DNA from 3 places in the Oleidesulfovibrio alaskensis DSM 16109 genome. Region 1 is predicted to be linked to each of the others. Evidence: predicted binding sites of a transcription regulator. Region 1 holds the regulator's gene; each other region holds the start of a gene.
What was found. The regulator sigma-54, encoded in region 1, starts transcription at its own class of promoters, with help from an activator protein. The targets are predictions, from matches to a motif close to CTGGCACGGNNNNTGCTT.
Positions count from the first base shown of each region.

Region 2: a site for sigma-54 is predicted at 4,062-4,079, ahead of H586_RS0102485 (THxN family PEP-CTERM protein). Genes of this name have one in related genera too.
Region 3: a site for sigma-54 is predicted at 9,247-9,264, ahead of fliR (flagellar biosynthetic protein FliR). Genes of this name have one in related genera too.

Region 1 is NZ_AXWQ01000015.1:90,753-101,211, forward strand. Features, by position in the region: gene H586_RS0110330 (MBL fold metallo-hydrolase RNA specificity domain-containing protein) at 1-568, opposite strand, end outside; gene H586_RS0110335 (LOG family protein) at 697-1,353, shown strand; gene tadA (tRNA adenosine(34) deaminase TadA) at 1,361-1,858, shown strand; gene H586_RS0110350 (manganese-dependent inorganic pyrophosphatase) at 2,103-3,020, opposite strand; gene H586_RS18925 (hypothetical protein) at 3,166-3,921, opposite strand; gene H586_RS0110360 (PTS sugar transporter subunit IIB) at 3,881-4,342, opposite strand; gene H586_RS0110365 (PTS sugar transporter subunit IIA) at 4,348-4,788, opposite strand; gene rapZ (RNase adapter RapZ) at 4,828-5,712, opposite strand; gene H586_RS0110375 (PTS sugar transporter subunit IIA) at 5,774-6,223, opposite strand; gene hpf (ribosome hibernation-promoting factor, HPF/YfiA family) at 6,227-6,769, opposite strand; gene rpoN (RNA polymerase factor sigma-54) at 6,820-8,244, opposite strand; gene lptB (LPS export ABC transporter ATP-binding protein) at 8,437-9,159, opposite strand; gene H586_RS0110395 (LptA/OstA family protein) at 9,160-9,699, opposite strand; gene lptC (LPS export ABC transporter periplasmic protein LptC) at 9,686-10,300, opposite strand; gene H586_RS0110405 (KdsC family phosphatase) at 10,301-10,459, opposite strand, start outside.
Region 2 is NZ_AXWQ01000004.1:471,498-481,956, forward strand. Features, by position in the region: gene H586_RS0102470 (DUF2179 domain-containing protein) at 1-170, opposite strand, end outside; gene H586_RS0102475 (SulP family inorganic anion transporter) at 1,253-2,998, shown strand; gene H586_RS0102485 (THxN family PEP-CTERM protein) at 3,228-4,007, opposite strand; gene H586_RS19815 (THxN family PEP-CTERM protein) at 4,476-5,267, opposite strand; gene H586_RS19820 (THxN family PEP-CTERM protein) at 5,541-6,329, opposite strand; gene greA (transcription elongation factor GreA) at 6,727-7,218, opposite strand; gene H586_RS0102505 (DUF401 family protein) at 7,550-8,851, shown strand; gene mtgA (monofunctional biosynthetic peptidoglycan transglycosylase) at 8,855-9,565, opposite strand; gene H586_RS0102515 (diguanylate cyclase) at 10,076-10,459, shown strand, end outside.
Region 3 is NZ_AXWQ01000007.1:26,235-36,693, forward strand. Features, by position in the region: gene H586_RS19960 (ATP-binding protein) at 1-825, opposite strand, end outside; gene H586_RS0106840 (ABC transporter substrate-binding protein) at 822-2,375, opposite strand; gene H586_RS0106845 (DVU0298 family protein) at 2,583-3,296, shown strand; gene H586_RS0106850 (phosphatase PAP2 family protein) at 3,274-3,882, opposite strand; gene H586_RS0106855 (FAD-dependent oxidoreductase) at 4,008-5,714, opposite strand; gene hflX (GTPase HflX) at 6,789-8,261, opposite strand; gene H586_RS0106870 (IMP cyclohydrolase) at 8,447-9,046, opposite strand; gene fliR (flagellar biosynthetic protein FliR) at 9,276-10,061, shown strand; gene flhB (flagellar biosynthesis protein FlhB) at 10,074-10,459, shown strand, end outside.

The DNA of each region.
Region 1 (10,459 bases):
TGCCAAGGTCGCCGGAAAAAATCAACCGCGAGCAGCGCCCGTGTTCACAAACTTCAATTTCAAGAAACGCGGAACCCAGAATATGGCCTGCGTCTTTATATGTCACCGTAACCCCTTCCACAGGAGAAAAAGGCCGGTTATACTCTACATTCTCGAAAAATCGTGAAACCCGCGCTGCATCTGCAAAGGTGTACAGCGGGTCTACCGGTTTGCGCCCTTTACGTTTTTGCTTGCGGGTCTGCCATTCCGCTTCCATTTCCTGTATATTGGCGCTGTCCTGCAGCATGATCTCAAGAAGGTCTCTGGTAGGTTCGGTACAATATACCGGCCCCGTAAAACCGTCGCGCACCATGCGCGGCAACAGGCCGGTGTGGTCTATATGAGCGTGAGTTATCAGAAAAAAATCTATCGTTTCAGGAGAGTATACATCTGTCTCGTAGTTTCTTTTTTCTATTTCGTGGTTTCCCTGATGCATGCCGCAATCAACTGCAAAGCGGACACCACCGGATTCGACCACATAACATGAACCAGTGACAGTACGGGCTGCGCCGAGAAATTGAACTTTCATACGAGAACCTCTGGGTTAAAATGGCGTACTGACATATTGAACACAGAGCGGAACGAGCGCAAGTAATTTCAGCCGATTGCGCGGGCTGCAATAACAGACTATAGTCGGCACAACATAAGGAGATAATAATGAGTCAGTCCAAACAATATGTTATAGACACTCTTTCTACCAAGGAATCATGGCGGTTGTTCAAGATAATGGCCGAACTGGTGGACGGGTTTGAGACCCTGAACGACCTTGATAACTGCGTCTCTATTTTCGGTTCTGCGCGGGTTGATCCCTCCAGCCCGCTCTATCAGGAAACGGAAAAACTGGCACGTCTGCTTGTTGAAGAAGGATACGGCGTTATCACCGGCGGCGGGCCCGGTCTGATGGAAGCGGGCAACAAAGGCGCCACCGAAGCGGGCGGCAAGTCTGTGGGGCTGCACATTCATCTGCCGTTTGAACAAAATTCAAATCAGTACATAAAGACACGCTGCGATTTCAAATACTTTTTTGTACGCAAGCTCATGTTCATCAAGTACGCCATGGCCTATGTGGTCATGCCCGGAGGCATAGGTACGCTTGACGAACTGACAGAGGCTTTTGTGCTTACCCAGACCAAGCGGATCAAGGCCTTTCCGATCATTCTGTACAACAGCAGTTACTGGAACGGCCTGCTGGACTGGATTCGGGACAAAATGGTGTCTGAAGGATTTATAAGAGAAGAAGAGCTTGATCTTATTACGGTCAAGGATACGCCGGAAGAGGTGCTCGCCTACATCAAGCGACATGTCATTATCTGACAACGGCATGAAGCAGAAGATGCAGATCATTCCTCCTGTGCCTTCCGGCTGGAAAAGCTGGGAGGCACTGATGGAGCTGGCTCTGGAACAGGCTGTGCTGGCGCAGCTGCACGGGGAAGTGCCCGTGGGTGCCGTGGTGGTCGCACCGGACGGAGCAGTGCTCGGCTCCGGACGCAACAGGCCCATTGCCACCTGTGACCCCACGGCGCACGCGGAAATCCTTGCCATACGTCAGGCGTGCATCCATACGGGCAACTACCGGCTGGACGATGCCGTACTGGTCGTGACGCTTGAGCCTTGCCACATGTGCACAGGTGCCATCATTCACGCCCGACTTGCAGGAGTGGTTTACGGGGCATCGGACAAGCGTGCCGGAGCGGTGGATTCCTGCCTGGACGGGTTGGAGCTGCCTTTTCACAACCACAGGCCGTGGTATATGAGCGGTGTGTGCGAAGCTGAATGCTCGCGGCTTCTTGCAGAGTTTTTTAAAGAAAAAAGACAGTGACAGGCCGTCTGCCGGTTTTATGCCGCCGGTTTGCTGTTCTGAACAGCGGGTGCAGCGCAGGCGCTTTTGCCGGTGATGTCTGCCTGTGCGCGGCACGGGCTTCGCGGTTTTTGCCATTCGCACGCATAAAAACGTGCAGCAAATGCCTCCGCGCTTTTGTTTCCGATAAGAGCCTCAGGTACAGGTGTACTTGATAATTAAAAAGCCCGCCGTAAGGCGGGCTTTTACAGTCAGGCTCGGAAGCTTATTTGAAGGCCTTTTCAAAGTTGGGCACAACCTGCTTCTTACGGCTCATAACGCCGTCCAGCCATACGGAGCGGCCTTCGGGCTTAACGCCGAAAGCTTTTTCAACCACAACGGTATCATCGGAAACGATCAGCATTTCGCTGCCTTCCTTCATGATGTCCGTGAGCAGCAGGAATACAGAGTGACGGCCGTCGGCCTTCACTTTCTGAATTTCTTCGTACAGGCCGTCCTTGACCGGATCAAGGATGCTCAGGTCGACAACTTCCAGCTGGCCGATGCCAACTTTGCTGCCGTTCATGTCGAAATCTTTGTAGTCACGGAAAACCAGTTCGCTCATGGTGGCGCCTTCAACAGCGGACTTCACCTTGAACATTTCCATGCCCAGAGCCATGACATCGTTCACACCGGCGATCTTGGCAAGTTCTTCCACAGCTTTCTTGTCCTGATCGGTGCAGGTGACCGACTTGAACATGACGGTGTCGCTGAGGATTGCACACAGCATGCCGCCTGCAATACCCTTGGGCACTTCGATGCCGTAAAAATCGTACATGGCCTTGATCACGGTGCAGGAACAACCCACAGGCCATACCCACATTTCCAGCGGGTTGGAGGTAGTCACGTTGCCAAGCTTGTGGTGGTCGACCACGCCTTTGATTTCTGCATCGGCGATGTCGGCGGGCAGCTGGGCGCCGTCGGTGGTGTCCACCAGAATCAGGTCTTTACCGGCAACGGAAGTTACGACTTCAGGAGCGGCAAGGCCGAATTTTTCCAGAACAAAAGTGCTCTCAGGGGTGCATTCGCCCTGAGCTACAGCGGTGGCTTCCACGCCGCGCTTGGACATAAGGTCGGCGACGGCAAGTGCGGAAACGATGGAGTCGGTATCCGGGTTCATGTGGCCCATTACGAGTACAGCCATGGTGAAATCCTCCATAAATCTTGTTAGGAAAGCGAAGGTTCGCTTAGCGCCAAGTGAGTTTGTGCCAAATAGCACAATCTGGCGCAACTGCCAAGTGGGGCAAGGCGTGCAAACAGAAAAAAAAGCGCAAAAAAAAGCCCCCGGGCTATAACCCGAGGGCATAAAACATGAATAAACAGATTGTTGCAACAAAGAGTGCATACGCGCGCGGTATCCGGACAGCCAGCACGCCTCCCACTGCGCTTACAAACCATAATGCCGGCCATTCTGCTCCCTGTATGTAGGGAAGATGGCCCAGAAGCGAACTCAGGCCGGAGATAGTGCCGATAAGCACAAGCAGCGCCGCAAGAAAAAAGCCTGCCTGCAATAACAGAAGCTGCAAAGATGCATTCCAGACCAGCATACCGAACGGAGGCACTTCCTCAATGCCCGAAGCCACACGTCTGGCACCTCCTCTGCCCCACCCCAATGCTCTGTTATAGGCTTTGTCCTGCATCGTCCGGTGCATATATTCCAGCCTGGCGCTTATGAACGCAGCAGGCAGCGAAAGCAGCGCCGGAACGGCCACCTCTTCGGGCGTACGCAATCCGAAGTAGTCTGTTGCCGCGATGGTCAGCAGCAGGCAGCCGACTGCATTGGGGGGAATATATGTGCCGGCAGGAAAAAGGTCGAGCCAGAGGAGTTCGAAGAAGATAGCAAGGCTGAGGCTGAGTTCCCATTCGCCGGTGATTACGGCCCACAGAAAGCCGACACACAGCGGACGCTCAAGAAATCCGATATTTATGCTGAAGCGCGGGAGCGAAAAGAGGGCAAAAAAAAAGCGATGGGGAGACCCCACATGAGGGAGTGAAAAGAAAAAATCATGACCACCCCTTAACCTGAACAGGCGCGTTTGGAACACACCGGAAATCCAGCGCGACGGCTTTGCGCTTGAAAAAGCGCAGACATGCTTCGTCGTCATCGGAAACAGCCACGTGCGGACACAACTGGCGCTTGCCCGGACTGTAATGCAGGTTGCCTATATTCAGTGTGTCAAATTCAAAACCATTTTCAGAACTGCGACGCGCGTCGCCACAGTTGGCAAAAAGTACCAGCGTGTCCGGCAGTGCTATTCCGCGCCGCATAATGATGTCCTGCAACTCATCAATTCTCACAAACGTGATGGACACACGCCCGGGTACTGCCAGAGAGACAATCTGCTGCTGCAGATCATCCGCCGCCAGTTCGTCGTTGACAACCAGCAGATGCCTTGCTCCGGTATAGGGCAGCCACGTTTCTATTATCTGACCATGAACCAGACGATTATCAACCCGCACCCACATATACTCTATTTGCCTCGCGCTTTACGGCGCAGAACCTCGCCGGCCACAACGATGCCGTTGCCGCCGGACTCTTTGGCTTCCAGTGCCAGATTCTGCAACTCCATGGTACGGCTGGAAAAAACTTTAAGCAGCATAGGCAGGTTGATTCCGGTGACAACCTCTATGTCCGCACTGCTGAGCAAAGAAAGGCTGAGGTTTGTGGGCGTGCCGCCGAACATATCGGTGAGCACGATAACCCCTTTGCCTTTATCCAGCTTGCGGACTGCTTCTTTCAGCCGGTCGATTGTTTCTCCCACCTGCAGTGTGCCGTCAACACTCACCGACGTGCAGTCGGTCAGCGGGCCGAGAATAAATTCGGCAGCGCGCAGCAACGCAGCACCGTAGTCCGCGTGCGTGACAAGTACAATGCCCACTACGGGCTCTTCCACGGTTGGTTCAGAAGACATATTTTCTGCTTTGCACATTTGGTTATGGTGGAAAAAAAATCAGCCCAGATCGATATGCCGGTGTTCCAAGGATACTGCATAATCGGACTTTTTCAAAGCGTCCCGCAACGCTTCGGCTGTGGAAACAGACCGGTGTCTGCCGCCGGTACAGCCGATGGCCAGCGTTATCCGGTAGCGGCCTTCCGCCTCATACTGAGGAAGCAGGAAGAGAAGAAAGTCTAAAAAACGTTTAAAGAAAGTCTTGCCTTGCTCGCAACCCAGAACAAACTGCTGTATTTCAGGGTCTTTACCTGAAAGCGCCTTTAATTTTGCGTCGAAGTACGGATTGGGCAGAAAGCGCAGGTCGAAAACCATGTCGGCGTCGGAAGGGACACCGTATTTGAACCCGAAGGTAATCAGGTTGACGCGCAGACTTCTCAAGCTGCCTCCAAGCGAACTCCATTTTTTTTGCACAATGCGCCGCAGGTCGTGAATGGAGAATTCTGAGGTATCGAGAATAAGGTCTGCACGTTCACGCACCGGAGCCAGCAGATTCCGTTCATGTTCAACGGCGGCCTCCAGCCCCAGGTCGCCGCCTTCCAGAGGATGAGGTCTGCGTGTGGTGGCAAAACGCCGTACCAGAGTATCACTGTCGGCTTCCAGATAGATGATGCGGGGAGAAACCCCCATCTTTTCCAGCCGCATAAGCGCGCCTTCGAATTCATCCAGAAAATCGAACTGGCGCAGGTCCATGCCCAGCACCACGCCGCGGTAGCGCCCCATGGCATCACGTGCAAGATGTTCCAACAGGTCGGCCACTACCCCCACCGGCAGCCCGTCTATGGTAAAAAAGCGCAAGTCCTCGAATACATTGAGCACCGTGCTTTTGCCCGCGCCGGAAAGTCCTGTGACTATAAGAACCGGCAGACTTTCACTCTTTTTCACGGCGCAACCCCTTTTCCTACCTTTTAGACAGAGCGGCACCACCGGCGTCCGCCCCTTTCCGTTACGCCTTCTGCAAAAGCTCCCACAAGGTATCTTCCGAATCTGCCTGAGCAAATTCAGCTCTGAATTCTTTGTCTTTCAGCAGACGCGAAATCTGTGCGAGAATGCGCAGATGCATGCCGGCCACCTGTTCTGGAGCAAGAACAAGAAAGAATACGTTACACAGCTTGTAATCAAGCGCTTCAAAATCAAGCCCTTCAGAACTGCGACCGACCACCAGCACGATGTGGTCAAGCCCCTCCACCTTGCCGTGCGGTATGGCTATGCCGTCACCGATGCCGGTTGTTCCCAGATTTTCACGGTCCTGCAGAATGCGGACCACGGTATTCTGATCCAGTTCCGGATATTTTTGGATGACCGGTTTCACAAGTTCCGCCAGCACCTCAGTTTTGGTGCTGGCGGAAAGCTCATGAATTATGAGGTCTTTATCCAGGTATTCACCCAGTTTCATTTTTTAGAATCCCGGATCGATCAGCCCGAAGTCTCCGTCCTTGCGACGGTAGATGACATTCACGCGGTTGTTCTGCGCGTTTTTGAAAACGAGAAACTCGTAATCCAGCGCCTCAAGCTGCATGGCTGCTTCATCAATATGCATGGGTTTGGGATCAATCTCATCAGTTTCAATGATGGTGCGCTCGCGCACGCCGTCATTGTCTTTGTAATTGAACACATCCATACGCACGCTGTCATCACTGCTGGAACGGCGCCGATCCTTAGTCTTTTCTGCGTGTTTCTTGACCTGTGCTTCCAGCTTATCCAGCACAAGATCAATAGTGGCATACATATCCTCGCTCTGCTCCACTGCAGAGAGATTCAACCCCTCGCCCGTGCATTGTACTTCCGCCTTGTGCCGGAATTTATCAACGCTCAACAGAACCTGTAACTCAAGGTTTTCTGACTTATTCAAAAAGCGTCCGAGCTTTTCAAAACGGCGGTTGGCATACTTTTTCAAGTGATCGGAAGGCTCGAAGTTCTTGAAAGTGAAAGCGATGTTCATAAAAACCTCCAGAGATTCAGTTCAGGCATTTCTGCCGGAAATCCTTTGGCCTAAAATACAGCTTTTCGTTTCGAAGAAGAAGGGATTCCCATAGCTGTACGATACTTCGCCACGGTTCTTCGAGCAATATTGACTTGCAACTTTTCTTTAAGAATTTCTCCGATCTTTTCGTCACTGAGCGGTTCTTTAGGATTTTCTTCAGAAATCAGGTTCTTTATCAGCGCTTTCACACTTTCAGAACCTACCTCTGTTCCGTCATTTAACGCCAGTGCACTGTTAAAGAAATACTTAAGCTCCACAATACCATGGGGGGTAGCCACATACTTATTTGTTGTAATACGGCTGACGGTTGATTCGTGCATTCCTATATCGTCCGCTATATCCTTGAGAATAAGCGGGCGAAGCCGGGATACGCCTTCCTCGAAAAAACCCCTCTGATATTTAATAATGCTCTCAACTACTTTGTACAGGGTTCGCTGCCGTTGATAAAGGCTTTTTATAAGCCACGAGGCGGAGCGCATTTTTTCCTGCACGTAGTCCTTTTCTTTATCAGTGGAGCCCTTGACGCCTTCTTTATAAAATTCACTCAGCTGGAGATGTGGCAGGCCGTCTTCGTTCAGCAGGATGATAAAATCATCCTCGCTTTTATACACGTAGACATCGGGGCTGACATACGCGGGCTGTTCGTTACCGAAACGGGAGCCCGGCATGGGGTCAAGAGTCTGGATAAGGTCAAGATATTCTTTAAGGTCGTCCATTCCCAGACGATATTTTCTGAGAAGAGGCTTGTACCGTCGTTTTTCCAGGTCTTCCAGATGATCGCGGATCAGCTCGACAAGCACAGGGTCGCGGTCGTATCCAAGCACTTCGACCTGAACCAGAAGGCATTCCTGCGGAGTACGCGCCGCTATGCCCACGGGATCAAGCCGCTGCAGCAGGTGCAGCGTTTCTTCCACCTCTGCCGTACCGGCACCGGCCATTTCCGCCACGTTTTCCACCGTCGCCTGCAGATAGCCCGCAGGCGAAAGGTTGCCGATTATGACCTCTGCTATGTCCAGCTGTTTTTCCGTGGCGGAAGACAAGCGCAGCTGCCAGCTGAGATGCCCTTCCAGCGTGGGGCTGGATGAAAAACGAGCCTCAAAGGCGGTCATCTCTTCCGGCACTTCCGCGTCGCGTCCGCCTGCCTGTTTGCCGGTACTGGCAAAATCGCCAAGATAGTTTTCCCAGTCGGCATTCTTTACCAATTCCTGACGGAAAGGGTCGGCTTCTTCTGCTCTCGGGGCTCTCTCTTCAGCCTGAGAGACTGGGCGCTCTTCCTGTGTTTCTTCAAGAAACGGGTTTTCCAGCAGTTCCTGCTGAACGGTTTCAACGAGCTCGACGCGTGAAAGCTGCAACAGTTTGATCGCCTGCTGAAGCTGGGGCGTCATCACAAGCTGCTGAGCGAGTTTAAGCTGCTGTCGTAACTCTAAAGCCATTGTTCAACCGAATCCTTAAGATTATAAAAGCTGAATATATTTTGTTTTTATTGCTCAGGGAATATCAAATCCCTGATGCCGGAGACAGCGGAAACGTATATTCCGTGCTGTTATCCAAAAATCATTCCAAAATGCATTCCATGACTCTTTTCTGCCACATATATCTGTGTGATGCAACCGGAGCCGGGGGACTTACAGGCAGAAGCCCTCTCCCAGATAGACACTGCGGGCCTTGGGATCGGCCACAATGGCTTCCGGAGTGCCTTCCAGAATGACCCTTCCTTCGTAAACGAGATAAGCCCTGTCGCAGATATTCAATGTTTCACGTACATTATGATCAGAGATCAACACCCCGATACCTTTGTCGCGCAGTTTTTTGATGATTTCCTGAATATCATCCACGGCCAGAGGATCAATGCCGGCAAACGGTTCATCAAGCAGGATGAACTTCGGGGCGCGGATGAGGGCCCGGGCGATTTCCAGCCGCCGCCGTTCACCGCCGGACAGGTGCATGGCGTATGAATCGGCGATGTGGGTGATGCCGAACTCTTCAAGCAGTTCCTGCGCTCTTGCCTGCTGAGCTTTTTTGCTCAACCCCACATGTTCCAGAATCATCTGCAGATTCTGAGTGACAGTGAGTTTTTTAAAAACAGAACTTTCCTGAGGCAGATAGCTCAAACCGATACGGGCGCGTTCATGCAGCGGCCAGTCGGATATGCTCAGGTCATCCAGCTGCACCTCGCCGGCATTGGGCTTTACAATGCCTATGAGCATATAAAAGGTCGTGGTCTTGCCCGCGCCGTTGGGGCCCAGCAGGCCGACAATTTCCCCCTGTTTCACATTCAGGGAAACGCCGCAGACCACTTCGCGCGAACCGTATTGCTTGCGCAACCCTGTAGCCTGAATGACCGCCATTTACTTCTTCATCCTTTTGGGGGCGGAAAAAACCGCATTGACGGGCTTACCAGGCGCGCCCAACACTTCACTTCTGTTCTCGTTCACATAAAACCTGATTTCCTGCCCGCCGATACTGTTGCCCTCGTCGCGAAGTACGGGGTCTCCTTCCATCACAAGCAGTCCTTCCGAAACCTTGTAGGTGGCCTTGCGGCATTCTCCCGATTTCGTCAGCTGCTTCATGCGTACGTTACCTTCGGCCACCAGCCTGTTGATCTGGCCGGCGTCAATGGCAGGGCCTTCGGCGTCGTTTTGCTTCGCGGCGGCACTGGCGTTCTTGTCCAGATAGACGGAGATGGAGTCCGCCCACAGTTCAAATTCACCGCGCTGCACGTATACATCCTGTTCAAAAATGATCAGCTGGGCGTTGGCGTCATAAGTCATGGTCTTAGATGTGATGGAGGTGGGAATATCCTCTGCCGCGGTGGCGGGGGCGGCCTGCAAAACCAGACAGGCAAGCAGCACCATAATCATGTGGCCTGTTATGCTAATTCTGTTCATGACGTTTTTCTCCTCGGGCTAAGCCGCTGAAGCCGTCTTCAAGGTACAGAACCATGTCAACGCTTCCGCGGGCTTTAATGACGTTAGTGTCCAGCAGCCACAGCACGTCATGCATGGTACCGTTCATGGCGCCGGTTTCAAACCATACCTTTTCGGGCATGGTCAGTTCACGGGAGCTGCCAAGGTAGGTCAGCAGAGATGTTTTAAGCATTTTGTCTGTCTGCACCAGAACCACATCGTCCCACAGACGCATGGACTGGCTGCTCTGCTTTATTTCGCCCCAGCGCGCTTTAACACTCAGGTTGTCGTTTTGTTTTTCAAGAAAATAGACAATGTCGGGCTGCTTGATGCGTACAGTGTCGCCCTGCTGGTCATAAAACGCTTTTTCAGCTTCCAGCGTCCACAGTTCGCGTCCTTTTTCGCCCTGCTTCAGGCGCACACCCGACAGCGCCAGATCGACATTACCTTCCACGGCAGGCTGGGCATCGGTCAGAGAGCGTCGCACTTCACTGACCTGACGTGCCCCCATGGCCGCATACAACAGCAGGCCGGTGAGCAGAATCAGCATACCGGCGACCCAGTACATTCTGCGGCGGGACATCTAGGAAGACCACTCCCTGAGCATGGGAGCCAGTTTGTTCTGGGCATCAAGGATAAAACGTACAGCTTCGCGCACGGCGCCATGGCCTCCCGTGGCGGTGGTGACATATTTGGCCACGGCCTTTACCTCCGGCTGGGCGTTGGCCACTGCCATGGGCAG
Region 2 (10,459 bases), on a different contig from region 1:
ACGCGTGAAACGGCATACACCCAGATAACGGCTTCGAAAAACGCCACGCTGAACGCCAGCAGACGGCGGCCGCGTATAATCATTACATGTCTGATGGTGCCCAGACATACATCGCACAGACGTGCGATGAAAACAGCCAGCGCAGTCAGCAGACTTGCTGCGGTAATCATATTCACTCCTTCTGCCTGCATTCTCGGCCGCACAAAACCCCGCTGCCTGAAATGCAGCCGGAATGCATAACGCTCTGCAATGTACATAGAAAAACAAAAAGGAAAAAGACGAGAAGTCTTTTCGCGGGCAAAAGACTTAATCTGCATGATATCATCAGGCAACAATCATGGCAACACCGCGCAATGTTTTATCCCGAAACCGGTATAAAACTCTGTGTAACATTCCTTGAACGTCTGAAACTGTCACCATCGTGAATCACTTTTAAAAACAAAAAAAGTGTGTGTTGATTATTTTTTATGAAAGCTAGCAAGATATTTTTCATATTATATATCGATATCAAATCAACAGAAACACCCTAATGACTACATATCGTTTTATCATATGCTGCCAGTCTTTTTGCAAAGCAGAACATGTCATACAAATGATACAACCAAGACTTTGCGTTAATCATCTGCAATGCATAAGTGCCCGCCATCCATAAAGCACACAGCCATAACCACCGTCATCTCCTTCTCCATGGTACTGTCCTCCAGCCGGGCATGCTACCCGCACAAACAGCACAATGTCTGAATCCGGTCCGGCCCGTACAAAACCGCCCCTCTGAGTGCAGCGCATGTCCCGCCATGCGGCACAACCATGCCAGACTCTCATCACCAAACCTGTTCAGCACGTAATGGCAGTTTGCGCCTCATCTGCCCTGACTGCCCCCTTTTTCATGCCCGAAATAAAAACGTTCCACGACCACAACAGGCAGTACACAACAACAGCAACAAAGCGTCAATACAATGCACTTTGCACAATTCTTACCATACAACACATGTACAACAACCTAAAACCATATCATAACGAATCTAAAAGAACTTATGTATGCAAATGCACACCAAAAACAAAATCTCCCTCAGTATTATGAAGCCACACTCCACGACAAGAAACCGTACGTTAAAAAAATCACAATCAAAAAAAGAGTCTTCACCTTGAACATCAAAACTTTAAAAACTTGTCCCACTATTGCCACAACATAAAAAGAGGAGTAGACATGCCAGCCTCTGCGTTCATCGCATATCATTTCAGGAGGCCTTAAATGCATTCTCAAAATGTGGCCTCGGACAGGGAAGGGTTCCTGCCCAAGGCCATTTCTGTTCTCCGTCAGGGATATTCCCGCCAGAACTTCCTGCGCGACCTCGGCTCCGGTGCCACCGTGGGCATAGTCGCCCTGCCGCTGGCCATGGCGTTTGCCATCGCTTCCGGCACCACGCCCGAAAAAGGACTTTTTACCGCCATCGTCGCAGGCTTTCTTATCTCTGCGCTGGGCGGCAGCCGCTATCAGATAGGCGGCCCCACGGGTGCGTTTGTCGTCATCATTTTCAACATCATCTCCAGACACGGTTTTGACGGCCTGCTGCTGACCACCATAATGGCCGGAATCATCCTTATTATTTTCGGTGTGTTGCGACTCGGAACCCTGATCACATTCATTCCCTATCCTGTGACCACCGGCTTTACCGCAGGCATCGCACTGCTCATATTTTCATCACAGATAAACGATTTTCTGGGCATGCGGCTTGATGTGATACCCCCGGACTTTATCGGAAAATGGCAGGCATACTTCGGACATGCTGGTGCCATTGATCCGGTAACCGCAGCTGCCGCCCTGCTGACGCTGGGTATCATCATCGGCGTACGGCAGTTTGTTCCCCGCATTCCCGCTCCGGTTGCGGCCGTGGCAGCCGTATCAGTGCTAGCAGCCGCGTGCGGCGCGCCTGTGGAAACAATCGGCAGCAGATTCGGCGGCATACCGCAGACACTGCCGTCATTTGCCCTGCCCGACTTTTCATGGGCGCAAGTACGCATACTGCTGCCCGACGCGCTTACCGTGGCACTGCTGGCCGGCATTGAATCGTTGTTGTCGTGCGTGGTGGCCGACGGCATGACAGGCAGCCGGCACAACGCCAACACTGAACTGGTAGCACAGGGCACGGCAAACATCGCATCCGCACTTTTCGGCGGCATTCCCGCCACAGGCGCCATTGCCAGAACAGCCACAAACATCAGATCGGGCGCTTTCTCGCCTGTCTCGGGCATGATTCACTCTGCGGTACTGGTACTGTTTGTACTGCTGCTGGCTCCGGCCGCGGGGTACATTCCGCTGGCATGCCTCGCCGCCGTACTTGTTGTGGTGGCGTGGGACATGAGCGAAATTCACAAATTCATGCGCCTGCTGCGCGCCCCGAAGCCTGATGTGCTGGTCATGTGCCTTACATTCGGACTTACAGTGGCCGTCGACCTTACCGTGGCCGTCAATGTGGGAGTTGTTCTGGCTTCTTTGCTCTTCATGCAGCGCATGAGCAAAGTCACGCGCATCCGCGAATCAGATGGCGAGCCTGCCGCCGAGACATGGGCTGAAGAAGAACCCGTAAGTGATGTCCCGCAGGGGGTGCGCATCTATGAAATTGACGGGCCATTCTTCTTCGGTGTGGCTGATAGGTTTAAAAGCGTTCTTGATATCATGGAAAAATCACCGGCCGTCTTTATATTGCGCCTGCGCAAAGTGCCCACAGTAGACTCCACGGCCATCAACGCTCTGGAACTGCTGCATGCCCGCTGCAAAGCCAACGGAACAGTGCTGCTGCTTTCCGGCCTGCGCAAGGCCCCGCTGCAGGAATTACAGCGGCTCGGAACACTGGACATTATCGGCCGCCGCAACATTATGCCGGACATAAACGCAGCCCTTGAACGGGCACGCGCCATCACCGGCACACATGACAGGACACGCAGGCAGCCGGACCGCCACAGCTCATCCGGCCGCACCGCTTCTTCCCTTTCCTGACAATAATAAAGCGCTCCTTAGGGGGCGCTTTATTATTACAGTCCGCCCCGCGGCATCCGGCAGCATATCTCTGTGCACTGCACTCGCCGGCATAAGACCTCCGGCACGCCTGCAGGATGCCCGCCCGCAAGCACAACAGCATTTTTCCGGCGGGAATGCACTGCGCAAAAAAAGCAGGCCCTGTTTCCAGAGCCTGCCGTTTGCTGTCCGATATACGCGCTGAATAATGTTACGCGTTTTTCTTTTTCATGCGGGAATAAACCCCGAGAGCAAGTATGCCCATACCCATGAGGCCCAGAGTGGCAGGTTCGGGCGCAGGAGTGGGTTGCTGACGATGGCTGATGGAAAAATACGAATCCACGGAGGTTTTAGAATTTTCCGGTGTAAGCCAGCCATAGTAGGTTATGCTTTTGTCCAGCTTCAGTGCTTCGACATACGAATCGGGTATGATGCCGTAGCTGCTGCTGAAATCCAGCGTATACCACTCACCGTCGTATTCAAACCCTTCTGTTGTCACCCCGGGATTGGTCAGGATGAACACATCGCTGGTAAGTCCGCCGTTGTTAGGTGTTTCGTAAAAGTCAAATTCAAGAAAGGTGGTAAGAGCTTTTTTCTCTCCATAATACGGATCCAGAGCCCACAGAGCCAGTTCGGCTTTCACCCTGCCGGAGGTCAGAGTATCAGTTGTCACGGGCATGTTGGTATGGGTCATGGTGGTTGCATAGGCAGCATCACCATCAGTATCAACATTTCCCCATGTATAACTTGTCAGTTTGATGCTGCTGCGCTTTTCCCAAGAACCCCAGCTGAGATCTGTGTAGGCTCTTTCACCATCAATCTTCTGGCGCCCCCAGTAACCCACGTTTCCGTTACGGCCGGACATTTCCCAGTCGGTGAAACCGATATGGTATGAGTATTGCCAGCTGTTGACCACAGCTGCAGACGCAGCAGATGCCACAAGAATACCCGCCGCAAAGACGGCGCACGCAAAAAGAGCACGAATTTTCATGAGCTGATTCCCCCCAGCTTTTAGTAGCCACCCGTTGCAGGCGGCATATCTGACAAGCAATCGCCGTGCCTGTATATTTTTTCCATATAGCGTCAACAGGTTACCACTATGTACTACATCGGAAAACCCATCGGAAACTGTAATACTTTTCGACACCTTCGCATGCATTATACCACAAATTGACAGCCGGGCAATACCTGAGACTTGTTGGTCAGGCAGTGGCGGTGACAGCCCGGCACCGCCTGCGGGAAAAAGTACGCGCGTTACAGCCTGCACCGGCCTTACGGGCTTCTTACAGCACTGCCCCCGCCTGTCACCACACATAACGCCTGCTGTTCCGGAAAAAACGGCATCAAACGCACACCGCATTGTACCGGTGTATCTCCATGGTTTCGCGCACATGGCAGCAGCATAAAAAAAGGCAGGCTCTGCCATCAGAGCCTGCCGGTATGCGGTGCGACAGGTTCATCAGGAACGCTTCGCAACATTTCTTTTCATACGGGAATACACGCCAAGAGCCACCAGCCCCAGCCCCATGAGCCCGAGCGTTGCAGGCTCCGGCGCAGGTGTGGGTTGCGGCCGATGCGTGATGGTAAAGCTGGTGTCCACCGTAGTGTCTGCATTTTCAGGAGTCAGCCAGCCGTAGTACGTGATGGATGTGTCCAGCCCCAGAGCTTCGATGTAGGACTCGGGGATGACACCGTAACTGCTGCCGAAATCAAGCGTGTACCACTCTCCGCCGTATTCGAAGCCTTCGGTGGTCACCCCGGGGTTGGTCAGAATGAACACGTCATCAGTAAGCAGCCCGTTATTGGGGGTCTCATAAAATGCAAATTCCAGAGCCGTGGACAACGCTATTTCTGAGCCATGGTACGGATCAAGAGCTCTCAGTTCGAGCATGGCCTTGACGGTACCGGATACCAGCGACCCGCCGTAAGTGGGCGAGTTGCTGTGCGTCATGGACATGGCATGCGCGGCATCACCGTTGGTGTGCACAATACCGCTGGTTCCGCTGTCCAGCGAGATTCCGCTCCAGCCGTTCCAGTTATCGCCCCAGTACAGATTCTTGTAGGCCTTCTCGCCATCTATCCAGGTTTTTCCCCACTTAGAAGGTCTGGTCCAGCGGTCGGACATTTTCCAGTCGGTAAAACCGGCGTTGTAGGTGTAGCCCCACGAAGTAACCACGGCAGCAGAAGCAACGGCCGCAAAAAGAAGATTGAAAACAAGAATACCAGTTATTGTAACAATACGAGTGTGCATAACAGCTTCCTTACACAAATAGTAATGAGTTCTTTCCTCGGTAGAGGCACACTGGTTAAGCAAACAGCGTTCCATGCAATCTAACACAATCTAATCTAACATGTTAGGCAAAACCCTACCCATGATTGACTGTATTTTAACTGTAAATAAATCCGACACCAGTTATAACTACCGACATCACCCCCGACAGGAGCAGACACTCATTCCGGATTTTGTGCACAAAAAAAGCGGCCCGCAGGCGGACCGCTTGGCAGATTCAGCACTTGCAGCAACTCAGCTTTTTTTGCGGCGCTGCCACAGAGCGTATCCGCCCATGGCCAGCATACCCAGTCCCATAAGCCCCATTGTTGCGGGCTCCGGAGCATGCGCGGGCTGGGGCATCACATGCGAAATTGAAAAGCTGGTGTCCACCACGGTACTGTCAAATTCCGAGGTAACCCATCCATAATATGTAAGTCCCGTATCCAGCCCGATCCGCTGAATGTAATATTCCGGAATAACGCCGAAGCTCCCGCCGAAGTCCAGCGTGTACCACTCACCGTCATACTCAAAACCTTCAAAGGTGACCTGCGGATTGTTCAAAATAAACACATCGCGGCTCATTCCTTCAAATATGGACTTTTCATAAAAGCTGAAATCAAGTTCGGTGGAAAGCGTTGCAGGCTCACCCGCCACAGGCTCCAGCGCCTGAAGTTCAAGTACGGCTTTCACCGTGCCGGAGACAAGCGCGCTTGTTGTCCATCTGTTGTAGTGCGTCATGGTCATGGCTGCGGCAGGCGCACCGCCTGTGTTCACCACACCGGAAACAGGTGCGTTGAGTTCAATGCGGGACTGAAACAAGGGAAGCAGGCTGGAGCCCCACCAGAGGGTATGGTAGCCGGTCTCGCCGTTCAGATTGACCGGTCCCTTCACCCCGCCGGAGTCTCCGGACTGTGCCCATGTCCAGTCCACAAAACCGGCATCATAAGAATACTGCCAGGAAGTTACCACCCCGGCCGATGCTGACGAAACAAAGATAAGCGTCACAACAAGCACCATTGCAATCCGACAGACAGTTTTCATGATTCACTCCTGTTACCCTGTACTCTAACGCTACCAAGCCTTCGATATAACAGAAGCAATAGCGGTTCCAAATCGACAATACAAAATTAAAACAACATGTTAACATTGGAATCGGCAAAGAACAAAAAAATGTAAAAAAAAACGACACATCTTATAATATAAAATAGCCCTTACATTACAGACTGATAACAAACTGAGAAGATAAAGACAGCTGTCGATTATAATTACACCAGTAAAAATACCTGACACTGCCCTGCCTGTACCCGCAGCAAAAACAAAAAGCCCCCGCCGCAAAAACGGCAGGGGCTTACAGAGCTTGTCTTGGCTGTCTGGTGTCACCGGAGGTACTGGCCGCCCGGTGGCGCCGACAGGAGCACATCCAGACTGGCCTGTAAAACTATTCGAGGGTGATGACAGGGCCGTTGAAGCTTACAGAAACGATTTCGTAATGTATTTTTCCTCTCGGGGCGTCCACCACAACTTCGTCGCCTTCCTCTTTGCCCAGAACAGCTTTGGCAACAGGAGAAAGAACCGAGATGCTGCCTTTCACATAGTCAGTCTCGTCGGGACCCACCAGAGTATACACCCGCATTTCACCGGTTTCGAGGTCTTCCAGCTCTATGGTGGCACCATAGGTCACACGCTCGCCGCCAAGCGTTCTCATATCAATGACATTGAAGCGGGCCATGCGGGATTCGATGTTGCCGATACGCGCTTCAAGCATGCCCTGACGCTCACGGGCGGCATCATAGCCTGCGTTTTCGCTCAGGTCGCCTTCTTCGCGTGCTTCCTTGATGGCCTGAATCACTGCGGGACGTTCCTGCTTCAGCCTTTCAAGATCTCGTTTAACCAGTTCAAAGCCTTCAACTGAAATCGGGATGCTGCTCATGTTTGATTCCTTGACATTTCTCGATAGTTTTTTGCCAACGACAATAAGAAAAAACGCCACGCGGCCCATGGGTCGCGAGGCTGTTCGACACTGTCCGAAACAGGTGTTGGCAACCTGAGGGGTAGAACAGAGTTCACCGGAGGTCAAGCCCCGTTCGCAAAATATTTCCTCTAACAGTAAACCGTTTTTCCTGTTTGCGCAGGCAATTCATGGCTGTTCAGGGCATATGATTCATGTTACGTCACAGCCGTAACCGTCGCTTTTTGCAACACGCCTGCGTGCAGCGGCCCGGAGCCGCGCCGCTGACCTTCCACACATGAGGCAAACCGCCGTGACCGGCCCGGACTCGTTATTGCCGCTTATCAAGCTGGCTGCCGCTTTCATCATCATGCTGCTCGCCATCCGCTTCAGGGTGAATCTGGGACTTTCCATTATCAGCGGCGGTGCCGCCGTAGGGCTGTTTTTCGGTCTGGCTCCTGATATGTGGCTGCCCACGGTATTCACGGGGCTGACCAGCCCGCAGACCCTCATGCTGGCGGCCATAGTGCTGCTTATCCTGCTGCTCAGCGATGTTCTGGAAAAATCAGGCCAGACCCTGCGTCTTATGGATGCGCTGTCCGGCTATCTGAAAAACCCGCGCCTGCGGCTGGTTTTCTTCCCCATGCTTATAGGACTGCTGCCCATGCCGGGCGGTGCTGTTTTTTCGGCCCCCATGATAGGTGCCGTGGCCAGCCGCATGCAGGTTTCAAAAGACACGCTGGCTGCGCTCAACTACTGGTACCGGCATGTATGGGAAACATGGTGGCCGCTGTATCCGGGCATCATTCTGGCGGCATCGCTCTCGGGCATTCCCATAACCACCATCTGCGCCTTCGGTTTGCCGGGCATGGCAATCATGCTGGCCGCAGGATGGTTTTTCATGCTGAGACCGGCGGTACTTTCTCTTCCGCCTGCCACGGTGCAGACAGACAGTACCGTGACGGCAAGCACGCCGAAAGCGGTTCTGCGTCAGGGGCTGCCTTTGCTGGTGGCCATCGGCGGTTCTGTGCTGCTTGAAACGGTACTGGCTTTTTCAGCGCAGGGCATTCCTTTTGAATCAGGCGTCATTGCCGCACTGGCTGCAGGCATACTGACTGCAGCCGTACAGAATAAAGGCAGCGCCGGTATTCTGGCGGCATCGCTGCGCCACAGACATCTGTGGCAGATGGTGCTCGTCATTGCCGCCATATTTGTTTTCAAGGAGATGCTGAACACCACAGGGGCGGTACATCAGCTGGCACAGCTGGCAGGCGGACGCACAGCCCTTACGGTAAGCTGTATTTTCATGCCTTTTATTGTCGGGGCGGTATCGGGCATTACCATGGCCTATGTGGGGGCCACATTTCCTCTTATCGTGTCACTGGCCGTTCAGGCCGGTCTGCAGGATTCTCTGACAGCCTATGTCATGCTGGCCATATTTTCCGGATTCACCGGCATCATGGCAACGCCGCTGCATGTCTGCTTTGTGCTCACGTGCCAGTATTTTCACTGCACCCTGAGCAAAGCGTGGCGCCATGTGGCACTGCCCTGCCTGCTGCTGTTCTGCAGCGGACTTGTATACCATGGCCTGCTGCTTTTATGGCTCAAGCCCTGAACCTCAGCGCCACGAACGCCGCTGCATGCGCCGCAGGATGACTCTGCTTTTGGCTGTGACATAACCGGAATCCGAAACCGGAGAATACCGCCGCGGCGCCGGAAGCACTGATGCCAGACGGGCGCTTTGCGCCGGTGAGAGCGCCGCCGGTTCGACACCGAAAAAATGTCGTGAAGCCGCATTGATTCCGTAGATGCCGTCGCCCCATTCTATGACATTCAGGTAAATTTCCAGTATACGCCGTTTTGACAGCGTGGCTTCAAGCCGCCATGTAAGCAGGGCTTCTTTCAGCTTGCGGCTCAGGGTTCTGTCGGGTGACAGATACAGATTTTTGGCAAGCTGCTGAGAAATGGAGCTGCCCCCCGCGGCAAGCCGCCCCTCCCGCAGGTTGCGCAGAAAAGCCTGACGCATGCCTTCCGTATCAAACCCCTCATGATCCCAGAAGCGGTCATCTTCGGCTATGGTCACAGCCCGTACCAGCCACGGAGAAATCTGCCCCAGAGGTACCCACCGCAGCTTGGGAACCGGACGCTCCGCCAGCGACTCTCTGAACCTCATGTATTCGGTTGCTGCGGGATTTTCTTTTTTCAGCACGGCAACATCCGGCCAGAAAGCGAAACGCAGCACATCGGCGGCCATCACCGGCAGCACCACCAGCGCAGCCAGCACAAACGTTTTCAGCACACGGCGAACTGTCACCCCCGCATCACCCATACACGCTCCTGCATAAAAGGCGTTGCACACGCACACGGCGTAGCGTACTTTCCCTGTAGTATAGCATAGTTTTGAATATACGCCACCATCAGCCATCCGGACGCAAAAAAAAGCCCCGGTTGAGGACGGGGCTTTTCTGCGGCACCTTCGTGACCGGGATTATGACACTCAGGATGCGCGTTGCAGCACCGGAGGAGGATCCGCGCTGCCGGTAATATGGATGACAGGATCGCGTCGGGCTGCGCTGTCCGGACAAGGCGGAAGCGCAGCCGGCACAGTTGCTTCACAATCCGGCTGTCACGCTTTCGTTATATGGCATATCAACACACCAAAGCAACAAAAAAGAAAGTCAAACTTTCATTTTTTTTCATTTTCACACATTCAAGCCCTGTTATAGTTCACAAACGAAAAACAGCGCTTACTTGTGCCGGAAACTAATCATTTTCCGGAAGCCGGCACACGGCTAGTATCATGACAGCACTGCTTCCATTCCAGATGCGGCTATTTTTTATGAAAAAACACTTTTTTCCGGTAATCATGGGGCTGGTCAGCCTCATCGCCTTTGTGGCAGCCATGGCGGGGTTCGATTTCACCACCGCCTCGGAATACGCTGCGCAGTTCAGCCGGCAGCAGGCTCTGCAGGTGCGCGTGGCAACCAACGCCATAGAAGACCAGCTGGACATGATTTCCGCATCCGGCGCATCACTTGCTGGGCATGCCCGCTTTGCCATCGACTACGGTGCCACATATCAGGCAAAGCTGCTCAGCGCGCACATCACAAGACAGCCGAACATCCTTGCCTATGTTCTTATGGATACCCCGCACAGCCTTAAAAGCGTGGAGCTGGCTTCCGTCCCGCTTTCCATGGAAGCCGCGGCATACGCGCAGGAATGG
Region 3 (10,459 bases), on a different contig from region 1:
CAGCATGTTGCGGTTGAGCGCCACGGAAAGCACCGCCTGTGTCACGCCGGCGTTGTTGCGCAGCGGAATGCTGCTGAGCGCATAAGTCGAACCGGCTATCTGCGCCTCGTACTGTGCAGGGCCTTCGGCATTGCGCATGACATCGTAGGTGTTGTCCCAGTCATGTGTCACCGGCAGCTTGCTTGCGTCGTGCAGAGTGCTTTCCACCCGGAGGTCGGGGTAATGCAGGGTAATGTCGGCCTGTGTCTGTTCTTTGATGTGCTGGAGCATGCTGCGGTCCAGCGGAAAGGTGGTAACCACGGCGCCGATGGCCTGCAGAGACGACGGCCGGTATACGGGGGCGACGGCTCGCGCGGCCAGACCCGCCGGAGTGCGTACAATGTCCGATGCCGTGTGCAGCAGAATGCCCTGCATGACCAGCGGGTCTTCCGGCGGGGTCATCCACTGGCGGTTGGCCGTGCGCAGCGGAACACTGCGCGCAAGTATCCGCCCCTGTGCGTCAAAAACCTCCACAAAGCCCTTGTCCCAGAAGTGCTGACGCGAGAACAGCATGTCGCGCAGGGAGTCAGGCTCGGGGTTGCCCTGCAGCGTGTTGAATCCGGCAACCAGACGCGAGACGTTTTCCGCTTCGCGCGTGGTTCTGGATATGGCGGCGCTGACTTTATCCAGCGCCGTGCGGCTTTGCAGACTCAGGGCGGATGCCGTCTGCTGCATGCTGACCAGCAGCCCCGCCACGGTCATGGTGCAGACAGGCACAAGCGCCACAAGCAGGGTTACAAGAATGACCCGTAGTCTGATGGATGAAATGCTGAGGCTGATCTTCATGGTGCCGGCCGTTGCTGAGCGCGGTCTGCAGGCGCTGTTTTTACGGTGTTGCGAAAGATCAGGTACGAGCCCGTGGTAATGCGCATGCCGGAAATTCCGCGGCGCAGTATGACCGGCAGGCTGCTGTGCATGACGGGTATGCACGGCAGCTGTTCACGTTCTATACGCTGTATGCGGCGGTAGGCCCGCGCTCTTTCGCCGCGTACGGGGGTGGAAACACTTTCTTCTATCAGCCGGTCCAGCTCGGGTATGTGTACCCTGTGCAGCGGGTTGTCCGGCCCTGCATACAGGTGCGTGCTGTACAGATTGTCGGGGTCTGCCGTATCGGCAACCCATGCGTTGATGAACAGATCATAGTCGCCCTGTGCACGGCGTTCCCGCAGAGCATCGGGGGGCAGGGTTTCTATGGAAAGCGTTATGCCGGCTCCGGCCATGAGATATTTGAGCGTGACGGCGAAAAGCCGCGGCGAAGGCATGAAAGGCCGTGAGGCGTCGAGCTGCAGCGCCGTAAGGCTGATGCCCTGCGGGTAGCCGCTGCGAAGCAGAAGTTGCCGGGCTTTATCCGGCGCGTATTCGTACGGAGGCAGCGAATGGTCTTTGGCCCACATTTCCGGCGGCAGCAGCCCTGTGGCGGGCATGCCGTTGGCGCCCAGCACCACGGTGGCCAGACTGTTTCTGTTGATGCTCAATGATACGGCGCGGCGGATTTCGGGGGAGCGCATTTTTTCACTGGCACCGTTGCAGGCCAGAAAAATGACCGAAAGCTGCGGGTGTCTGATGATGGTGTAGGCACCCAGCCGCTGAGCCGTTTTTTCATCCTGTTCTGTCAGGCCGGGTACAATGTCGGCCCTGCCGGAGAGCAGCGCTTCCAGAGCGCTGCTGCTGGAGGCATAGTATTCGTAGCGGACATTGCAGCGCGGCGGCGGGGTATGCCCTGCGGCGGGTATCAGGGTGACTGCCTCGGGCGAATATGACGCCACGCGGAACGGCCCTGAACCGGCAGGGATGGCGGTTCTGCCGTCGTGCATCTCCTGCAGCGAGCGCGGCGAGACTATGCTGGCACCGGGCGTTGCCAGATTATGCAGCAGCGGGGCATAGGGGTTGTCCAGTTCTATTTCCAGCGTGTTGTCATCCAGAGCACGTATGGAATTGACCTGACCGAACAGCAGCCGTTTCCAGTCGGGATAGGGGGTGTACTGCGGGTGCGCCGGATCCATGAGCCGCTGAAAGCTGTATTCCACGGCATAGGCGTTCAGGGGAGAACCGTCGTGAAAGCTGCGGCCTTCATGCAGGGTAAAGGTCCAGCGCCTGCCGTCGGGCGTCACATTCCACGATTCCGCCACAGCGGGCTGCACGGTGCCGTTGCGCGAAACGGTGACCAGTGTTTCAAAAACATTGGCAGCGATGCTGTGGGGTTCGTACAGGCTGCTGTGTGCCGGGTCCAGACTGGCAATGCGCTGGAACATGGCCACGGTGACTGTCTGCCCGGCTGTGGTTGCCGCAGCCGCTGCGCCGTGAGCGGAAAACACGAGCACGCAGGCAAAAGCCACGGCCGTAAGAGTCCCCCCGTATGAACGGGGAGCGGGCAGAACGCTTCGGGCACTTGCTGACGCCTGAGACCGGAACAAAGCAGCTCCTTGTGCTCTTTTTCACATTTGAAGGACTATATAGAAAGCGGATAAGCCTTGCAAGGATACATGCTACCCTGTTGTCAATCACAAGGGAATGATTACGATTTGCGTCAGGAGGGCCGCTCTATGGCAAAGTTTCGCGCGTTGAAAACCCGTATCCGCTGTCTGCTGGCGGATGACGGCTGGGAAGGGAATCTGGACCAGATAACGGCACTGCCGCCGGCGGAGGTTGTGGGGCCGCTGCTTTCTTTTCTGCTGTCGGGCGGTGAGATGAAATGGCGCGCCGTGACGGCGCTGGGCATTGCCGTTTCACGTATGGCGGACGAGGGCATGGAAGACGCCCGCGTGTTCATGCGCCGGTTGCTGTGGCACATGAATGAGGAGTCCGGAAACATAGGCTGGGGCATTGCCGAGGCCATGGGGGAAATTATGGCCTGTCACGCCCGTCTGGCTGCGGAATATGACAGAATGCTTGTTTCGTATGTGCGCGAGACAGGCGACGACGACAACTTTCTTGACCATCCGCCCCTGCGGCGCGGGGTATACTGGGGTATAGGCAGACTGGCACAGGCGGAGCCGGCGCGCATGCGGCTGGCGGTGCCTGCACTGGTACGCGCGCTGGATGACGAGGACGGTGAAGGCCGCGGACTGGCCGCATGGGCGCTGGGAAATCTGGCGGAACACTGCACACCGGACGAAATCAGCCAGGCACGGGCGCGGCTGCTGTCTTTGCAGGGTGATGCATCGTCTGTCGAGCTGTTTGAAGACCGGCGGCTGTTGTGCACCACCGCGGGCGCTCTGGCTGGTCAGGCGCTGGTCAGGCTTGACGCCGTTTCGTAAGGGCGCTCTGCGCCATGCGCAGACACTGGAGCACCACCAGCGCCACGGCTATGCCGGTCAGCCATCCGCCGATGACATCACTGGGGTAGTGTTTGCCCAGATAAACACGAGACCAGCCGATAAGCAGCGGCAGGGGCAGCATGAGCCAGCGCAGGGCGGGCCATACGGCGCATCCGGCAAGCACGGCGGCCATGCTGTTGGCTGCATGGGCTGAAACAAACGAGGCCCCGCGGGGTTTGGTCTGTACAAAACCGGCGGGGCGCTGTGTCCACTGGCCGTGCTCCACAAAATGAACCGACGGCAGGGCGTTGAGCGGCCTTACCCGCCCGAAGGTGTCTTTTACCACTCCGCAGCTCAGGTCTGATATGCCTGCCGTGGCCGCCACCAGCAGCAGGCCCGCCAGAATGCGGCGGCGTCCCTGCGGGGTGCTTCTGAAAGCCGCTCCCAGAGCAATGACAGCCGCTATGCCCCACAACAGGGCACTGTTTGAAACAAGCGGCATGAACACATCAAGAAACGGTGTGCGCCAGTCATTGTTGAGCACCGTGAACAGCTGTGCATCCCATGATGGTGTGGCAAACGGCATGAGTTCTCCTGAAATTTTCTGTGCGCGCACTGTAGCCGTATGCTTTTGTACAGGCAAGCGGCGGAAGGCATGAAAAAAAGCGGCGCGGCCGTATGGCCGCGCCGCGGTGATGCCGGATGGGCGGATCAGATTTCGTTGCCCTGCTTGGTCACCGAAGCCATGCCGCCCTGAACGCTCAGGCTTTTGCGGCCGTGACGGTTCATGATCAGCTGCGATTCAAAGGAACGCAGACCGGTGTTGCAGATAAGCACCACGGTCTTGTCTTCGGGTATTTCGTCGAGGCGCTGCTCCATTTCTTCCAGCGGAATGGAAAGCCACTGACCGGGGTATTTTTCCACCAGCGATTCAGCGTTGGAGGCCAGACGCGTGTCCACAAAGGTGCAGCTGCCCGACTCGCGGTTCTGCCACATGACGGCGAATTCATCGGGGTCCAGCGTGTGGTTGCGGCCCTCAAGCACGTTTTCCGCCACGTTGGCCACGGTGTTGATGATGTCCATGGCAGAGGCGAAAGGCGGCGAGTAAGCCACTTCAAGGTTGGATATGTCTTCCAGCTTGGGTTTGTTCTGCAGCAGCGGCGCCACGGCATTGATGCGGGCCACAAGCGCGTCGCCCAGACTGCTGGTGCCCTGAATGCCCAGTACGCGGCGGGTGGGGCGTTCCACAACCAGATCCAGTGCCATGACGGTGTGTTCGGGGTAGAAGTGAGCGCGGTCGAAGCCTTCCACGTGCACGTTGACCGCATCAAATCCTTCGCGCAGGGCCGACTCGATGGTCAGACCCGCACCGGCCGCGTTCTGTTCAAACAGTTTGACGGCCCAGGTGCCCACGCCGCCGGGGAACCGGGCATCGCCGCCGGCAAGGTTGGTGCCGATGACGCGTCCCTGTCTGTTGGCCATGGAGCCGAGAGGGAAGAAGCCGGGTTTGCCGGTAACCAGATTGGGCACGGTTACGCAGTCGCCGCCGGCATAGATGTCGGGGTCGGACGTCTGCATGCGGTCATTGACGATAATGGCGCCGCGTTCGTTCAGCTCGATACCGGCTGCACGGGCAATTTCGGTGTTGGGTCGGATGCCTGCCGCCATGACTACCAGTTCGGCGTCAATGGTGCGTTTGTCGGTGACCACACGGGCAACCTTGCCGTTTTCGCCTTCGATGCGGATGACTTTTTCGCCGCAGAAGACGTCCACGTCATTTTTACGCAGATCGTGTGTGGCAATCTTGACCATGTTGCCGCTCAGAAAACCGGGCAGAATCTGGTCTGCTATTTCCACCACAGAGGTTTTGATGCCCCACATGTCGGCCAGCGAGACAGCCACTTCAAGGCCTATGAAACCGCCGCCCACAACCACGGCACCGCTTACGGAACCGGCGGCCACGGCTTCGCGGATGGCCTGCGCGTCGTCCAGCGTGGTGCAGGTGTGCACGCCTTCAAGGTCAATGCCTTCAAACGGGGGACGGTTGGGTGCGCTGCCCATGGCCAGCACCAGCTTGTCGTAGGGCAGTTCTGCTGTCTCACCTGTGGTCAGGTCTCTGATGAGTACTTTTCTGGCCTGCCGGTCGATGGATTCGACCTTGGTGCGGGCCAGCACCTTGACGTCTTTGTTCACCCGGAAAAATTCGGCGTCGCGGATGGTGTGGTAGGGGGTCATCTGCAGCTCTTCAAGCGTGTTGACCTCGCCCGAAACATAGTAGGGAATACCGCAGCCGCCGTAAGAGATGCGGTCGGACTGGTCGATCATGATGACGTTGTCTTCGGGGCACAGCCGCTTGAAACGGCATGCGGCTTTGGGACCTAGCGCAACGGCGCCGATAACGACGATATTCTGGGGCATGAATTCCTCCGGTCTGCGTGAATTGAACGGCAGCGGCGCAACAGGAATCCTGCTGCCGCGGCATGATGACCGCATACCGTCTGTCGCCTGTATCCTTGCGGCAAAACTGTTCAAAAAAAGGCACTGTGTGCCGGAGTAAGCCTACTTTTCAGGTAGGACTTAGGCTTTTTTTTATGCATTGGCAAGGTGTGTGCGCACTTACCGCAGCATGATGCAAGGCACAGAAAATAAGACTGTTTCCTGTTTTTGACAATACCCCATAAGGGTATATGTGCCGTTACGGCGATGCAGGGCATGGGGCGATGGGCGCAGATAATGCCGCAGCCCGGAAATTCTGCCCGTGGCGGCGGGCGGGAAGGCTGAGGGAACCATTGTGCAGGTGTGAAAAAGCGGGACAGAGCGTGAAAACGCGAAAAACGGAGCGGTTAAGGAGTCAGACCGGAAGTATCAAAAAGAAGAAGCGTGTGCGTTCCGGTGACCGGAAGGCCCTGACATTTCAATGCTGTTCAGGGGTTTTGCACACGCTTCGTATACTGACTTGCGTCGTTGGTTTCCATTATGGGCAACTCACTTTGCCGTTATGTGTTTGCATCTCTTCCAGAAGCACCCTCCCGTTGCAGTTGGGCAAGTCCGGGTTCCAGCCTGGTTTGTGCGTCGGGCCGTACAACGGCGTGGTTCTGATGCAGCGCCTTGTGCATCGACGAACCTGAAGGCACGGTTCAATACACTGGCAACTCAATTTGCCGTTTGTATATTGCAAAAGGTCTTATTCCTGTGCGCGGCCATAACCACTGCCGCGGATCCGGATGCCTTTGGTAATACTTTATGACAGTGTTGTTACTGTGTCCATAGGGTATTTGCAATTGTAACGATGTGTTTTTACAGTATGGTTTTTTAACGTGCTGTAAAAAAAGAATAAAAATGTGAAAATAAAATAGTGCAGCGCCAGCGGCGTGTTAGCTCCGCTTGCGGGGGCCTGCGGCCTGTGCGGAATATGCCGCAGCGTGTTCTGCCGTGCAGGCCCCGGCTTACGGTTGTGTGCGGCGGTTAATACGCGGAGGCTGCAGGGGCCGGCTACAGCATCCGCTCCCAGTCTATGCGTCTGATGATTTCTGCGGTGAGGTCATCAAGGCCAAGCCGTGTTCTGGCGGAAACGCGGATGGCGGCAGGGTACAGGGCGGCAAGGGCCAGACGGGTTTCATCGTCCAGCGTTTCCCATTTGTTGAGCACCAGAAGCCGCGGAATATCCTGCAGTTCCAGCTCGTCCAGAATCTCTTCCACCGCGCGCAGCTGCATTTCCAGCTCGGGGTGTCCGGCATCGGCCACATGCAGCAGCAGATCAGCGGCTTCCAGTTCTTCAAGAGTGGCCCGGAATGCCTCTTTGAGTTCCTTGGGCAGCGAGCGGATGAAACCCACCGTGTCGGTGACGATGAGTTCGCGTTCCTGCGGAAAGCGCAGTCTGCGGGTTGTGGTGTCCAGTGTGGCAAACAGCTTGTCTTCGGCCAGCACGTCTGCATTGGTCAGTGTGTTGAGCAGCGTTGATTTGCCCGCGTTGGTGTACCCCACCAGCGATGCCACAGGCACACGCGCCTTGGCTCTGCGGCCGCGGGTGAAACCGCGCTGGGTGCGCAGAGCTTTGAGGTCCTGCTTGATGCGGGCTATGCGTTCGCGCACCTTGCGGCGGTCGGTTTCCAGTTTGGTTTCACCGGGGCCGCGGCCGCCAATGCCGCCTGCCAGCCTGTCCATGGCGCGGTTTTTTCCGGTCAGGCGGGGCTGTGTGTATTGCAGCTGGGCCAGTTCCACCTGCAGTTTGCCCGCACGCGTGGAAGCGCGCTGGGCGAAAATATCCAGAATAAGCTGGGTGCGGTCTATAACCTTGCGTTCGGTGATATCGGCAAGGTTGTGCAGCTGCGCGGGCGACAGTTCTCCGTCAAAAAGGATGACTCCGGCGTTTGCCGTAAGCGCAAGCACTTCAAGTTCGGCCAGTTTGCCCTTGCCCAGAATGAATTTGTAGTTGAGCTGCCGTACGCGCTGCACCATGGTGCCCGCTACGGTCAGCCCGGCGGTATCGGCCAGTTCGGCCAGTTCGGCCAGCGACGATTCCTGCACGGAACGCGGGTCGGGAGAAACACTCACCAGCACTGCCCTGCCGGATTCGCTGCCGGTTTCGCGGGCATCGGCGGTGATGCGCGAAAGTTCTTCTTCCAGCGCCTGCGCCTGTGCGGTGAAATCTGTTATTACCCTGTCCCACCCCTGCGGGTCGTGCACCATGTAGGGCTGTGTGCCGCCGGGCAGCAGATGCGCATGCTGAAAGCTGGCCGGCCCGCCGTGCTGGTCCACGGTGAGCACGCCCACGTCGTCAAGACGCAGAAACAGCATGTCCATGAGGTCTTCCTGCGAAAGCAGGGAGTCAGTCAGGTGGGTGTGCAGCAGCCTGAGCCCCCGCAGCCTGCCCGCGCCCGTTCGGGCGCGGGGAAGCTCGGGAATATAGATGGAGCCCGTATCGCCCACAATAACCAGAGAAACCCTGCCCTGTCTGTCGAGCATCAGCCCTATCTGACGGCCTATGCTGCGGCTCAGGGCGGCCAGTTCTCTTGCCTGTTCCGTGGTGTAGCCGCCCTCGGCAGGGTAGCGGCGTGTGTACAGACGCGAAAGCGCCTTGACCTGACTGGGCTTCAGCCCCTGAGTATTGCCGAGAACCTTGGTTGCTATGGCGGGTCTCCGTCCGGCGTTTAAGCCGTTTTGCTGCCCAGATAACCGGCAATCATGCCGTCATAGGCGGAAGTGGCGCGGAATGTTTTGACAGCCATGGCCTGACGCATGGCAAGTCCCACCCGCATGTCGTTGTCGCGCATTTCCTGCATGGCTGCCTGATAATCGGCAGGGTCGGGCAGTACAAGCATGGAATGGAAGTTTTTGGCGGTGGCGCGCAGCATGCACGGCCCGCCGATGTCCACTTCCTCCACGGCACCGCGCAGGTCAAGACCGCGGGCGGCGGCATCCGCAAAGTTGTACAGGTTGACACAGATGAGGTCGAACGTGCGGATTCCCAGCTCCTTGAGAGTGGCAAGGTGTTCGGGGTTGTCCTTGTCGGCCAGAATGCCGCCGTGGATGTGCGGGTGCAGGGTCTTGACGCGGCCGCCCATTATTTCAGGAAAACCGGTGACCTTGCTCACAGGGGTGACGTCCAGTCCCGCTTCGGTCAGCGTCCGCTGGGTGCCGCCGGTGGAAACCAGTTCCACGCCGTTCTGTGTGAGAAACGTGGCAAATTCCACAAGCCCGCTTTTGTCGGTCACGCTCAGCAGCGCTCGCCGTATGGGCAGAAAATCCATATCGCCTCCGTATTCGGTTTTTTGAGGCAGTGCCAGAAACATCGGCCCTTGGCAACAGTATCCGCACCTGACGGCAGGGGCAACGTGTTTGTGCCGGTGCCGTCGAAAGGCTGACACGGCCTTGCCCTGCCGCCTTTGCCAAAAGGCCGTACGCGGCATTTACCGGCCTTGCGCGGGCTTTTGCGTCCGGCTGCGGTGCGATGGTCTGTTTTTTGCTTTTTGAGACGGCATGGATCTCTTCAATTTTGATGAAGCCTCTTTCCTCAGCTTTCTGCTTACCCTCATGCGCATCAGCCTTGTGGTTTTTCTGCTGCCGGTATTCGGGGGCAATTCGGCACCCCGGCTGGTAAAAGGTGCGCTGTGCATGGTGCTTACGCTGGCGCTGTGGCCGCATCTTTCCTTTTCCGGAAGCCTGTTGCCGGGGCATCCGTTCGGCATTGCGCTTATGCTTGCGGGTGAAATCATCATGGGCATCATGCTTGGGCTGCTGGTGCGTTTTTTCTTTGCGGGTATCCAGACCGGCGGCGAACTGCTCGGGTTTCAGATGGGGTTTACCATGGTCAGTGTGGCAGACCCTCTTTCGGGGCAGAGCACCAGCATCAGTTCACATTTCATGTATATGGTCAGTCTGCTTATTTTTCTGGTGCTTGACGGGCATCTGGTGATGCTCAAAGGCCTTACGGACAGCTTTGCGCTGGTGCCGCCCGGTCAGCTGGTTTTCAGACACGCCTCGCTGCACAACATGCTGACGTTGGCGGGGGGCATGTTTGTCATGGCCGTGCATATTGCCGCGCCGGTCATGGCCGCGTTGTTTCTGGTGGAACTGGCGCTGGCACTCATGGGGCGCGCGGCACCGCAGATGAACCTGCTGATGATCGGGTTTCCGCTGAAGATCGGAGTGGGGTTTCTGTTCATGGGGCTGCTGTTCACGATCATGCGGCATCAGGTTCAGGATTTCATTCTGGGGCTGGGCCCGCAGATGACCAACATGCTCAAACTGATCAGCCCGCTGTAGGAGCCGGACACCATGCCGCAGCAAGACCCGAGCAGAACAGAACAAGCCACCCCGAAACGCAGGCGTAAAGCGCGGGGTGAAGGTAATGTGCCCAAATCGCAGGAGGTGCCCAAAACCTTTGTGACCATGGCGGGCACCATAGCGCTGTATGTGTACATGGACCATATCGCCAGCGAGATGATGGGGCTGTACGAACATTTTTTCCGCAATGCCGTGATGTTCGAGGCAACACCGCAGGCCGTTTATGATCTGCTGCTCTGGATTTCGGGCAAGCTGGCGCTCATGCTGCTGCCCATCATGCTGTTTCTCGCGCTTGTGGCGTATGTGGTCATCCGTCTGCAGGTGGGCAAACTGTGGGCGCCCAAAGTTTTTAAACCAAAATTTGCGCGGTTCAACCT